DNA from 3 places in the Pseudoflavonifractor sp. HNCC25GI2 genome. Region 2 is predicted to be linked to each of the others. Evidence: predicted binding sites of a transcription regulator. Region 2 holds the regulator's gene; each other region holds the start of a gene.
The links. Region 2 encodes HrcA, which represses chaperone genes, less so after heat shock. Its sites were predicted from a motif close to TGTTAGCACTCNNNNNNNNNGAGTGCTAACA; they were not measured.

Region 1 (3,260 bases), 170 kb from region 2:
CCCTACTACGTCTCCATCGCCAAGGACACCCCCCAGGACAGCCCCATCCGCATCCTCTATGACTGGGTGCTGGGTCCCGACGGCCAGAAGCTGGCCCAGATGGAGGGCTATGTGCCGGTGACCGGACAGGAGGGGTGAGCATGAGACGAATGCTGCCTGCGCTGCTGCTGTCCGCCACCCTGCTGGCCGGGTGCTCCGCCCCCGGTGAGAGTACCTCCGCCTCCCAGAGCGCGTCCAGCCAGCCGGAGGGCTCCCAGAGTTCCTCCTCCGCCCAGGGCGGCGGGACCATCCGCGTCCAGACCGACTGGTCCGTGCTGGAGGGCGGGGAGGAGACCCTGCCCACGGTCTGGAACCGCTGGTATGACAGCTACACCGACCACCTCATTTCCCGGAAAGACTACGGCACTCTGCTGCCCTATGTGGGTGCCCGGGTCACCATTCAGCCCATGGAAGGCGAGTCCCAGGACTATCTCTCCACCAGCTTCCTCTACGGGCTTATGACCCAGGAGGGCACCGTGGTGATGGACCCGGTGTGCACCTCCATCTACCGGGTGTCCTACTCCACCGGAGTGGGGGACAGCGTCCCTCTGCCCGTCCTGGCCCTGGAGAAGGGGGACAAGGAGCGGGGCGACCCCAGCGACGGCTCGCTTATCGCCCTGGCCTCCGCCGACGGGAGCTGGTGCACGGACTTTGTTTACTGGGGCTGCGCCGCCAGTCCCACCGCCATTCTGGCCGGCGGCAAGGATGGCATGGACCTGCTGGCCCCGGAGACGGGCGAAGCAGTCAAGGAGTGGAGCTGGGCAGAGCTGGGCATTGACAACGCAAGCTCGGTGCCCTGGTTCACCGGGGACGCCTACTCCTCCCTCCAGTGGACCGGGGACCGGTTCTTCCTGGGCTGCTATGGGACAGACGGGAGCGAGGCCCGGTTTTTGGACCCCATGACGGGGGAAGTGACCACCAGCTCCGCCCAGGCCTGGTATGACAGCCTGGACCAGAAGTTCCAGAGTGCTCCCCAGACCTGGTGGGATGCCAAAGCCAACGGCGACGGAACCTACACCCTGACCATGGGAGACGAATCCCACACCATTACCGCCCCTCTGGATATGGGGGACGCCCTGCCCTATGTATCCGGAGGCGACCGGGTCATCTTTGAGGACGGGCAGGGTGCCTTCGCTGTCACCGACCTGGCGGGCAAGGTCATTCTCCCCAAGCGGGAGGGCACCCTTGCGGTGCTGCAGAACGACTGGGAGGGCGGCAGCTCCTGGCTGGCCGTGCGCCTGGAGGGCGAGCCGCTGTGGCTGCTCTACAACTGGGACGGCACCCTGGCCGCCAGCTTTCCCTGGAGCGAGGGCAGCTGGTGCTCCACCAGCGGTTCCCTGGTGGAGGTGTGCTCCGACACCATGTCCGCCTACTACCGCCCCGAGGACGGCAAGTGCGTCCTGCGGGTGTACTTTGGACTGCCTGGATAAGCAGTCTTAGCAGGAAAGTGTAAAAAAATTGTGAATACCCTTGCTTTTTTACGGGGAGCGCGCTATGATAACGTTAGCACTCAGTTGAAACGAGTGCTAACGTTATTTTTTGTTTTTAACAAATTTTCAAATATTATGGAGGCATCAGACACCATGGCAAAAAAGCAGTTTAAAGCGGAATCCAAACGCCTGCTGGACCTGATGGTCAATTCCATCTACACCCACAAGGAGATTTTCCTGCGGGAGCTCATCTCCAACGCCAGTGACGCGGAGGACAAGCTGGCCTACAAGTCCCTGACGGATGAGAACGTGGACATCAAGCGCAAGGACCTGAAAATCACCATCGTCCCCGACAAGGAGGGGCGGCTGCTCACCGTGTCCGACAACGGCATCGGCATGAGCAAGGAGGACCTGGAGTCCAACCTGGGCACCATCGCCCGCAGCGGCTCCGGACAGTTCAAGGCAAACCTCTCCGAGGACGACAAGGCCGCCGACAAGATTGACGTCATCGGTCAGTTCGGCGTGGGCTTCTACTCCGCCTTTATGGTGGCCGACCACGTCACCGTCATCTCCAAGGCCTGGGGCAGCGACGAGGCCTGGATGTGGCAGTCCGACGGGGCCGACGGCTACACCGTCACCCAGTGTGAGAAGGACGCCCCCGGCACCGATGTCATCATGCACCTGAAGGCGGACGAGGACGGGGAGAATTACAGCAAGTACCTGGAGACCTATCAGCTCCAGGAGCTCATCAAGAAGTACTCCGACTATATCCGCTACCCCATCGTCATGGAGGTGGAGGACTACCGCCAGAAGGAGAAGCCCGCCGACGCCGGCGACGACTACAAGCCCGAGTGGGAGACTGTGAAGGAGTGGAAGACCATCAACTCCATGGTCCCCCTGTGGCAGCGCCAGAAGTCCAAGGTGAAGCCCGAGGAGTATAACGCCTTCTACAAGGAGAAGTTCGGCGACTGGCAGGACCCCCTGGCCGTCATTCACACCAGCGCCGAGGGCGCCGTGACCTACAAGGCCATGCTCTATATCCCCGCCCAGACCCCCTACGACTTCTATACCCGTGAGTACCAGAAGGGCCTGCAGCTCTATTCCTCTGGCGTGATGATCATGGACAAGTGCGCCGACCTGCTGCCCGACTGCTTCCGCTTTGTGAAAGGCGTGGTGGACTCCCCCGACTTCTCTCTGAACATCAGCCGTGAGATTCTCCAGCACGACCGCCAGCTGAAGGTCATCGCCACCGCTCTGGAGAAGAAGATCAAGTCCGAGCTGCTCAAGATGCAGAAGGACGACCGGGAGAAGTACGAAAAGTTCTGGAAGGCCTTCGGCACCCAGATTAAGTACGGCGTGGTGGCCGACTACGGCGCCAAGAAGGAGCTTCTCCAGGACCTGCTGCTGTTCTGGTCCTCCAAGGAGAGCGCTTACACCACCCTGGCCGCCTATAAGGACCGTATGCCCGAGGACCAGCCCTATTACTACTACGCCTGCGGCCAGAGCGTGGACAAGATTGCAAAGCTGCCCCAGGTGGAGCGCATCCTGGACAAGGGCTATGAGATTCTCTACTGCACCGAGGACGTGGACGACTTTGTCATGAAGGCCCTGGACGAGGTGGACGGCAAGAAGTTCAAGTCCGTGGCCGACGACGACGCGCTGCCCCAGACCGAAGAGGAGAAGAAGGAGGCCGAGGAGAAGGCCGAGGCCGGCAAGGGTGTGCTGGAGGCCGTGAAGGAGGCCCTGGGCGACCAGGTGAAGGAGGTCCGCATCTCCTCCATCCTGAAGTCG
Region 2 (3,260 bases):
CGGGTTGTCACGCTGCAGCGGCTGCGCGCTTCGGCTTGTCACGCTGCGGCGGCTGCGCGACGCGCGGCTTCCCTTCGTCTCGGGCTGGTCTTCAGACCGCTATGCGGTCCTCCGCTCGCCCTCGCTCCGGTCCATCCTCGCTGCTCCGCACGCCTCCGCGCTTCGTTTTAATTGGCCACCTTGACCATGGCGAACCGAATGACCTTTTCGCCGCACTGGAAGCCGGCCTGAAAGACCTCAGCCACGGTGTTTTCACCCAGGGTCTCATCCTCCACATGCATCACGGCGTTGTGCTTCTGGGGGTCAAAGGCCTCGCCCAAGGCAGGAATCTCGGTGATGCCCAGCTTGGAGAGAACCTCCTTGAGCTGGTTCATGGTCATCTCCACGCCCTTCTTGTAGGCCTCGTCGGCGGTCTCCTGCTTCAGGGCCCGCTCCAGATTGTCGTACACCGGCAGGAAGGCCGCGGCGGTCTCCGCCTTGGCATCGGTCCAGATGGTTTCCTTCTCCTTGGCGGTGCGCTTGCGGTAGTTGTCGTACTCAGCGGCCAGACGGAGGTATTTGTCCTCCTGCTGGGCGTTCTGGTCCTTGAGGGCCTCCAGCTCACGGAGCAGCGGGTCCTCCTCAGGGGGTGCGGTCTGCTCGCCCTGAGGCTGCACGGTCTCCTCCTGCTGGGGAGCCGCCTGGTCCTGAGGCGTTTCCTGAACGGGATCCTGCTTTTTTGTTTCCTTTTTGCTCACGTCTGCGCGCTCCTTTTTTCTTTATTCCTTGTCCTCACTGTCCTCGCCGGGGGGCAGCTCGCCCTTGCCGAACATTCGGGTCAGGCTGTCGGCGAAGTAGGACAGACGGGCGGTCACCTTGGCGTAGTCCATCCGGGTGGGACCAACCACACCGATGACGCCCCGCATATTATCTCCAATGTCATAGCTGGCCATGACCACGCTGGTGTCTTTCAAGGCGTCGCTGACATTCTCCGGTCCAATGAGTATGTTCATGTTGGTGCCCCGGGCCAGGCTGACGGGCAGCTTCGAGCCCTCCTGCTCCTCAGCCAGATAGGTCATCAGGGGTTTGGCCTTATCCAGGCTGTGGTACTCCGGGTGCTCCAGCAGATGGGTGATGCCCGAGGTGTGAATCTTTTTCTGGCTCTGGTCGGCCAGGACCTCCACCGCGAAGTCCACCACCAGCGAGATAAGCTCAAAGGCGGCGGGAGCGGTACGGGCCTCCATCTTGTCCAGCGTCTGCTCCATCTCCTCCCGGGTCAGGCCCACGAAGGAGCTGTTGAGCACCGCCGACAGCAGCTGCAGCTGGGTGTCGGACAGGGCGTCGGGCATGCGGATGAGCTTGTTCTTCACCACGGAGTTGTCCGTCATCACCACGGCGATGAAGGCGTTTTCCTCCACCATGAGGAGGTCAAACCGCTTGACGGTAATCCGGGTCTTGGCCTCGGCCATGGTGAACACCGGATAGTCGCTGATCTGGGAGAGCACCTTGCCCGCCCGGTCAATGACCCGGTCCAGCTCCTCCATCTTCAGGTTCAGCGCCTGATTGATGCGCTCGGTCTCCTGAAGGGTGAGCTGGTGCTGATCCATCAGCTCGTTGACATACAGCCGGTAGCCCGCCGGGGAGGGAATCCGTCCCGCGGAGGTGTGGGGCTGCTCCAGAAGGCCCAGGTCGGTGAGGTCCGCCATCTCATTTCGGATGGTGGCGGAGGACACATCCAGTCCCGCCCGCTCGGCCACGGCCTTGGAGCCTACCGGCTCGGCGGTGGCGATATAGGTCTCCACAATGGCGCGTAAAATTCGTTTTTTCCGGTCACTGAGCTCCATGCTTCCACCGCCCTTTCTTTGGTTTATGGTTTTAGCACTCATTATCCCCGAGTGCTAAAGATAATGTACCACCGGGTACAAAAATTGTCAATAGGCACTTTATGAATTTATTTTAAACAAATCGGCCGGACCTTTCTTTGCAGAAAAGCCCGGCCATTGCTAAAATTAAACGCCAGAAATGGACGTGTTTCCTGGGGCAGGCGCACCTACCGCTCCTGCTCCCTCCGACGGGCCGCCCAGTCCTCCAGGCGGCCGTATATCCCCCGGAACCACTCGGTCAGCGGATTGCCCCGAAAGCCCACCACCACCGGCTTCCACTCCCCGCAGCCCTCGCACAGATCCTCCTCCAGCACCACCTGCTCCGGAGTATAGTGGGTCCCGTTCATCTCGTTCCAGCAATCCAAACAGAATTCTGCCACGGAAATCGCCTCCTTTTAAAATATTACATTATAACACAATATAATGCAATACAATATTTGAACATTGTATTACATTTCCATACAATAAAGATAAGGTGATAATATGGGAATTGAAAAAAAGACTTACAGCTTTCGTCTGGAAGAAGACTTGGTGGAACAGCTCCGGGTCTATGCCAAGGAGGAAAACCGTAACTTATCTAATATGATAGAGACAATCCTTCTGCAGTACGTGTCGAATCGTGTCGATGAGGACAAAAAATAACAGCTCGTTTGAAAAACGAGCTGTTATTTTTTCGTATTCGATTATCCCACCACAGTGAGGTCCCGGACCCACCGGCCGGACCGCAGCCGCCAGACGCCTACGGCAAATTTTCCAATCTGCTCCACGCCGAAGGCCAGATAGACCCAGAACACCGAGGTTCTCAGCAGCACGCCGCACACCACGGCATAGGGGATGGCCACCAGCCACAGGTTGCCCACATCAATAAGGGTGGCCGCCCGCACATCTCCGCCGCCCCGCAGCACGCCCACAATATTGACCGTGTTGAAGTTCCGCAGGGGCATGACACAGGCCATGACGGTAATCATCATGGTAGCCACGGAGCTGGCACCCGCAGAGAGCTTGAACAGGGGGAACACCCACTGGGGCGCCACAAACCGCACAAAGCACAGCAGAAGCCCGCACAGGACGAGGCCGCACATTACCGCAAGGGTATCCATGGTCAGGCCCACGTTCTTCAGGTTCTTGGTGCGTCCCGCGCCGATTTCCCGTCCGATGATGACCGCTGCGGTGGCGGCCAGGCCGAAGGAAAACACGGTACACATCTTTTCCACGTTGCCCGCCACGGTATAGGCGGCCAGAATCTCCGTACTGCCCTCCATGTGGCCCATAATGGTGGGCATAACCGACGTGCCCAGACCCCACATGGTCTCGTTCAGCACCACCAGGCCGCCGTAGCGGAGGAACCGGCGCACCATGGAGCCTCCGGGCCGGACCAGCAGCCCCGCCCGCACCCGG
Region 3 (3,260 bases), on a different contig from region 2:
GGTTGCCTGCGTCCATGGCGCCCTCGGTCTTGCCCGCGCCCACAATGGTATGAAGCTCATCGATGAACAGGATGATCTTGCCCTCGGACTTCTTCACCTCATTCAGGACGGCTTTCAGACGCTCCTCAAACTCGCCGCGGTACTTGGCGCCGGCAATGAGGGAGCCCATATCCAGGGCAAAGATGGTCTTGTCCTTCAGGGAGCTGGGCACGTCCCCCTTTACAATCCGCTGGGCCAGGCCCTCGGCGATGGCGGTCTTGCCCACGCCGGGCTCGCCGATGAGGACGGGGTTATTCTTGCTCTTCCGGGAGAGGATACGGATGACGTTCCGGATTTCATCATCCCGGCCGATGACGGGGTCCAGCTTGTTCTGACGGGCCCGCTCCACCAGATCGGAGCCGTACTTCTTCAAAGCATCATAGGTCTCCTCCGGGTTGTCGCTGGTAACCCGCTGATTGCCCCGGACGGAGGCCAAAGCCTGCATGACCCGCTCCCGGGTGACGTTATAGGTGCGGTAGAGCTGGCTCAGCTCCCGGTTGGCGCTGTCCAGCAGGCCCAGGAAGATGTGCTCCACCGAGATATACTCGTCCTTCATGGACTCTGCCGCCTGCTCGGCGCTCTTCAGTGCCTTGTCCACGTCCTGAGCCACATAGATTTTGTCTGCCTCCCGGCTGCCGCCGGATACCTTGGGCAGCTTTTCCACCTCGGCCTTGATGGCCGCCTCAAAGCTGGGCACCGTCATTCCCATGGCGGTGAGCAGCTGGGGAATAAAGCCCTCCTGGTCGGACACCAGCGCCAGCAGCAGGTGCTGCTGCTCAATCTGCTGCTGCCCGTACTCCTGGGCCAGATCCCTGGCCCCCTGGATGGCAGAAAGGGATTTTTGCGTAAACTGATTCATATTCATATGGAAGAAACCTCCTTTTCGGGTTTCCATTTTTTGTATTAAGTTTTAGCACTCGTATTATCTAAGTGCTAAAATTATGATAGCCTATTTCCTCCCATTTGGCAAGGGGGTTGGGCAAATTTTTTCAAAGAAAAGGCAGGCCCGCAGGCCTGCCTTTTCCGCATATCCATCCTTACTGGATGGCGATCTTCCGGCTCTGGGGCTCGGGCTCACCCTGCTTGGGCAGAGTCAGCTTCAGCACGCCGTTTTCATAGCTGGCGCTGATGGCGTCTTCCTGAATGCCGGAGACATTGAAGGAACGGGTGAAGCTACCCACACGGCGCTCCCGGCAGACATACTTGCCGTTCTCATCCTTGTTCTCCGAGGTCTCATCGTGCTTGGCGGTGATGGTCAGCAGGCCATCCTGCAGGTGCAGGTCAATGTCCTCCTTCCGGAAGCCGGGCAGGTCGGCCTCCAGCAGGAAGTGGTCGCCCTCATCCTTGATGTCGGTACGGAAGGCGGGCATCTGGCTGCGGTCCACGGGGAAGAAGCTGCGCTCAAAATCATCAAACAGGCTGTTCAAACTATTATTGGTGTAACGTCCAAAGGGAAGCAAACTATACATAACTCAAAACTCCTTTCGGGCCGGGTTTCTGCGGCACCTCGCCGTTCCCTGGGCCCTTCTTAACTTTGGCTTTAGTATAGCTCCGGATTATGAACAATTCTCGCAAACTTTATGTCTAAATTGTAAATTCTAGCACTCTCAAATATAGAGTGCTAATTTCATTTTCTCCATTCTCCTCGCTTCTTGCCGGAAGAATGAAAGAATGTTATACTTAATTTTGTCGATTCTATTCCGGGAGGGATTTGTTTGAAGGTACTTATTTTTGGTTCTCAGGCCCGTTACCAGGCCTATCAGCCGGATTTTGTGGCCCAACTGCCCGTGGAGCCAGTGTTTTGCCCCATTGACCAGCCTCTGCACGAGGCCGCTGCCCGGCACCCCGACGCCCAGGCTCTGTTTGTGGACGCCATCACTCCGGTGGAACGGGCCATGATGGAGCTGCTGCCCCAGCTGAAGCTCATCCACTCCGAGGGCGTAGCCTTTAACCGCATTGATCTGGAGGCCGCCCGGGAACGTGGTATTTTTGTGTGCAACAACAAGGGCTGCAACGCCGCCTCTGTGGCCGAGCACACGGTCATGCTCATGCTCATGGCTCTGCGCCACGGCATCACCGGCCACAACGCCGTCAGAGCCGGACAGCAAATCACCATGAAGGAGGCTGTGATGGTCTCCGATTCCCCGGAGCTCGGTCTGTGCACGGTGGGCCTTGTGGGCTTTGGCGACATCGCCCAGGCCACCGCCCGCCGCCTCCAGCCCTTCGGCTGCCCCCTCTACTACTATACTCCCCACCGCCGTCCGGAGGCGGTGGAGCAGGACTTTGGCGTTACCTACCTGCCTCTGGAGGAGTTGGCCGCCCGGTGCGACATTCTCTCCCTCCACTGCGCGGTGACCGATGAGACCCGGGAGATGGTCAATGCAGATCTCCTCTCCAAAATGAAGCCCAACGCCATCCTGGTAAACACCGCCCGGGGTGACCTGCTGGACAACCAGGCAGTACGTCAGGCCCTCATGGAGGGACGTCTGGGCGGCATCGCCGTGGATACTCTGGCACCCGAGCCCACCCCCGCCGACCACCCTCTGGTGGACCTGCCTCCGGAGGTGCAGGACCGGGCCATCTACTCCCCCCACCTGGGCGGCATCACCGGCGGCTCCTTCCGCCGGGCCCACGCCAACATGTGGAACAGCCTGCGCCTGGTATTGGAGGGCAAGCGCCCCAACTTCATCGTCAACGGACTGTAAAGGAGTTTCTATGCCCGCGTTTCTCTTAAAAGTCGTTCTTGTCTGGCTGGCAGTCATCAACCTCATTACCTTCACCCTCATGGGGCTGGACAAGTGGAAGGCCCGGCGGGACGCCTGGCGTATCCCGGAAAAGACGCTGTTTCTCGCCGCCCTGCTGGGAGGCGCCCTGGGCGGTACGGTTGGGATGCATCTCTTCCACCACAAGACCAGGCACTGGTATTTCCGCTTTGGCTTCCCTGTTCTGCTGATTTTACAGCTTCTGCTGGCCGGATTTCTGGCCTACCGATTTTAGTAAAAAATCCCTGCTGCCCATTGGACAGCAGGGATTTTTTCATATTCAGAACCGATGCACCCATCCGGAAGAAAACCAGACGGGAATCAGCCAGGCAATGGAATAAACCAGCAGGTTCAGGGGGGACAGGGAGCTGTAAGCCACAGCGGACACCAAGTAGGCCGCCAGGGCCATACCCAGTACCGCGCCCATACAGCACAACACTGCGCCCACCCGGGCGGCAC

Region 1: a site for HrcA is predicted at 1,541-1,571, ahead of htpG (molecular chaperone HtpG). Genes of this name have one in related genera too.
Region 3: a site for HrcA is predicted at 1,636-1,666, ahead of AC3YUO_RS09295 (Hsp20/alpha crystallin family protein). Genes of this name have one in related genera too.

Annotation. Positions count from the first base shown of each region.
Region 1 is NZ_JBYUOW010000002.1:196,691-199,950, reverse strand. Features, by position in the region: gene AC3YUO_RS03475 (PstS family phosphate ABC transporter substrate-binding protein) at 1-138, shown strand, start outside; gene AC3YUO_RS03470 (hypothetical protein) at 141-1,469, shown strand; gene htpG (molecular chaperone HtpG) at 1,623-3,260, shown strand, end outside.
Region 2 is NZ_JBYUOW010000002.1:22,741-26,000, forward strand. Features, by position in the region: gene grpE (nucleotide exchange factor GrpE) at 168-737, opposite strand; gene hrcA (heat-inducible transcriptional repressor HrcA) at 759-1,823, opposite strand; gene AC3YUO_RS02680 (hypothetical protein) at 2,030-2,242, opposite strand; gene AC3YUO_RS02685 (DUF6364 family protein) at 2,346-2,504, shown strand; gene AC3YUO_RS02690 (MATE family efflux transporter) at 2,546-3,260, opposite strand, start outside.
Region 3 is NZ_JBYUOW010000006.1:39,521-42,780, reverse strand. Features, by position in the region: gene clpB (ATP-dependent chaperone ClpB) at 1-904, opposite strand, end outside; gene AC3YUO_RS09295 (Hsp20/alpha crystallin family protein) at 1,077-1,508, opposite strand; gene AC3YUO_RS09290 (2-hydroxyacid dehydrogenase) at 1,755-2,744, shown strand; gene AC3YUO_RS09285 (DUF1294 domain-containing protein) at 2,755-3,036, shown strand; gene AC3YUO_RS09280 (hypothetical protein) at 3,082-3,260, opposite strand, start outside.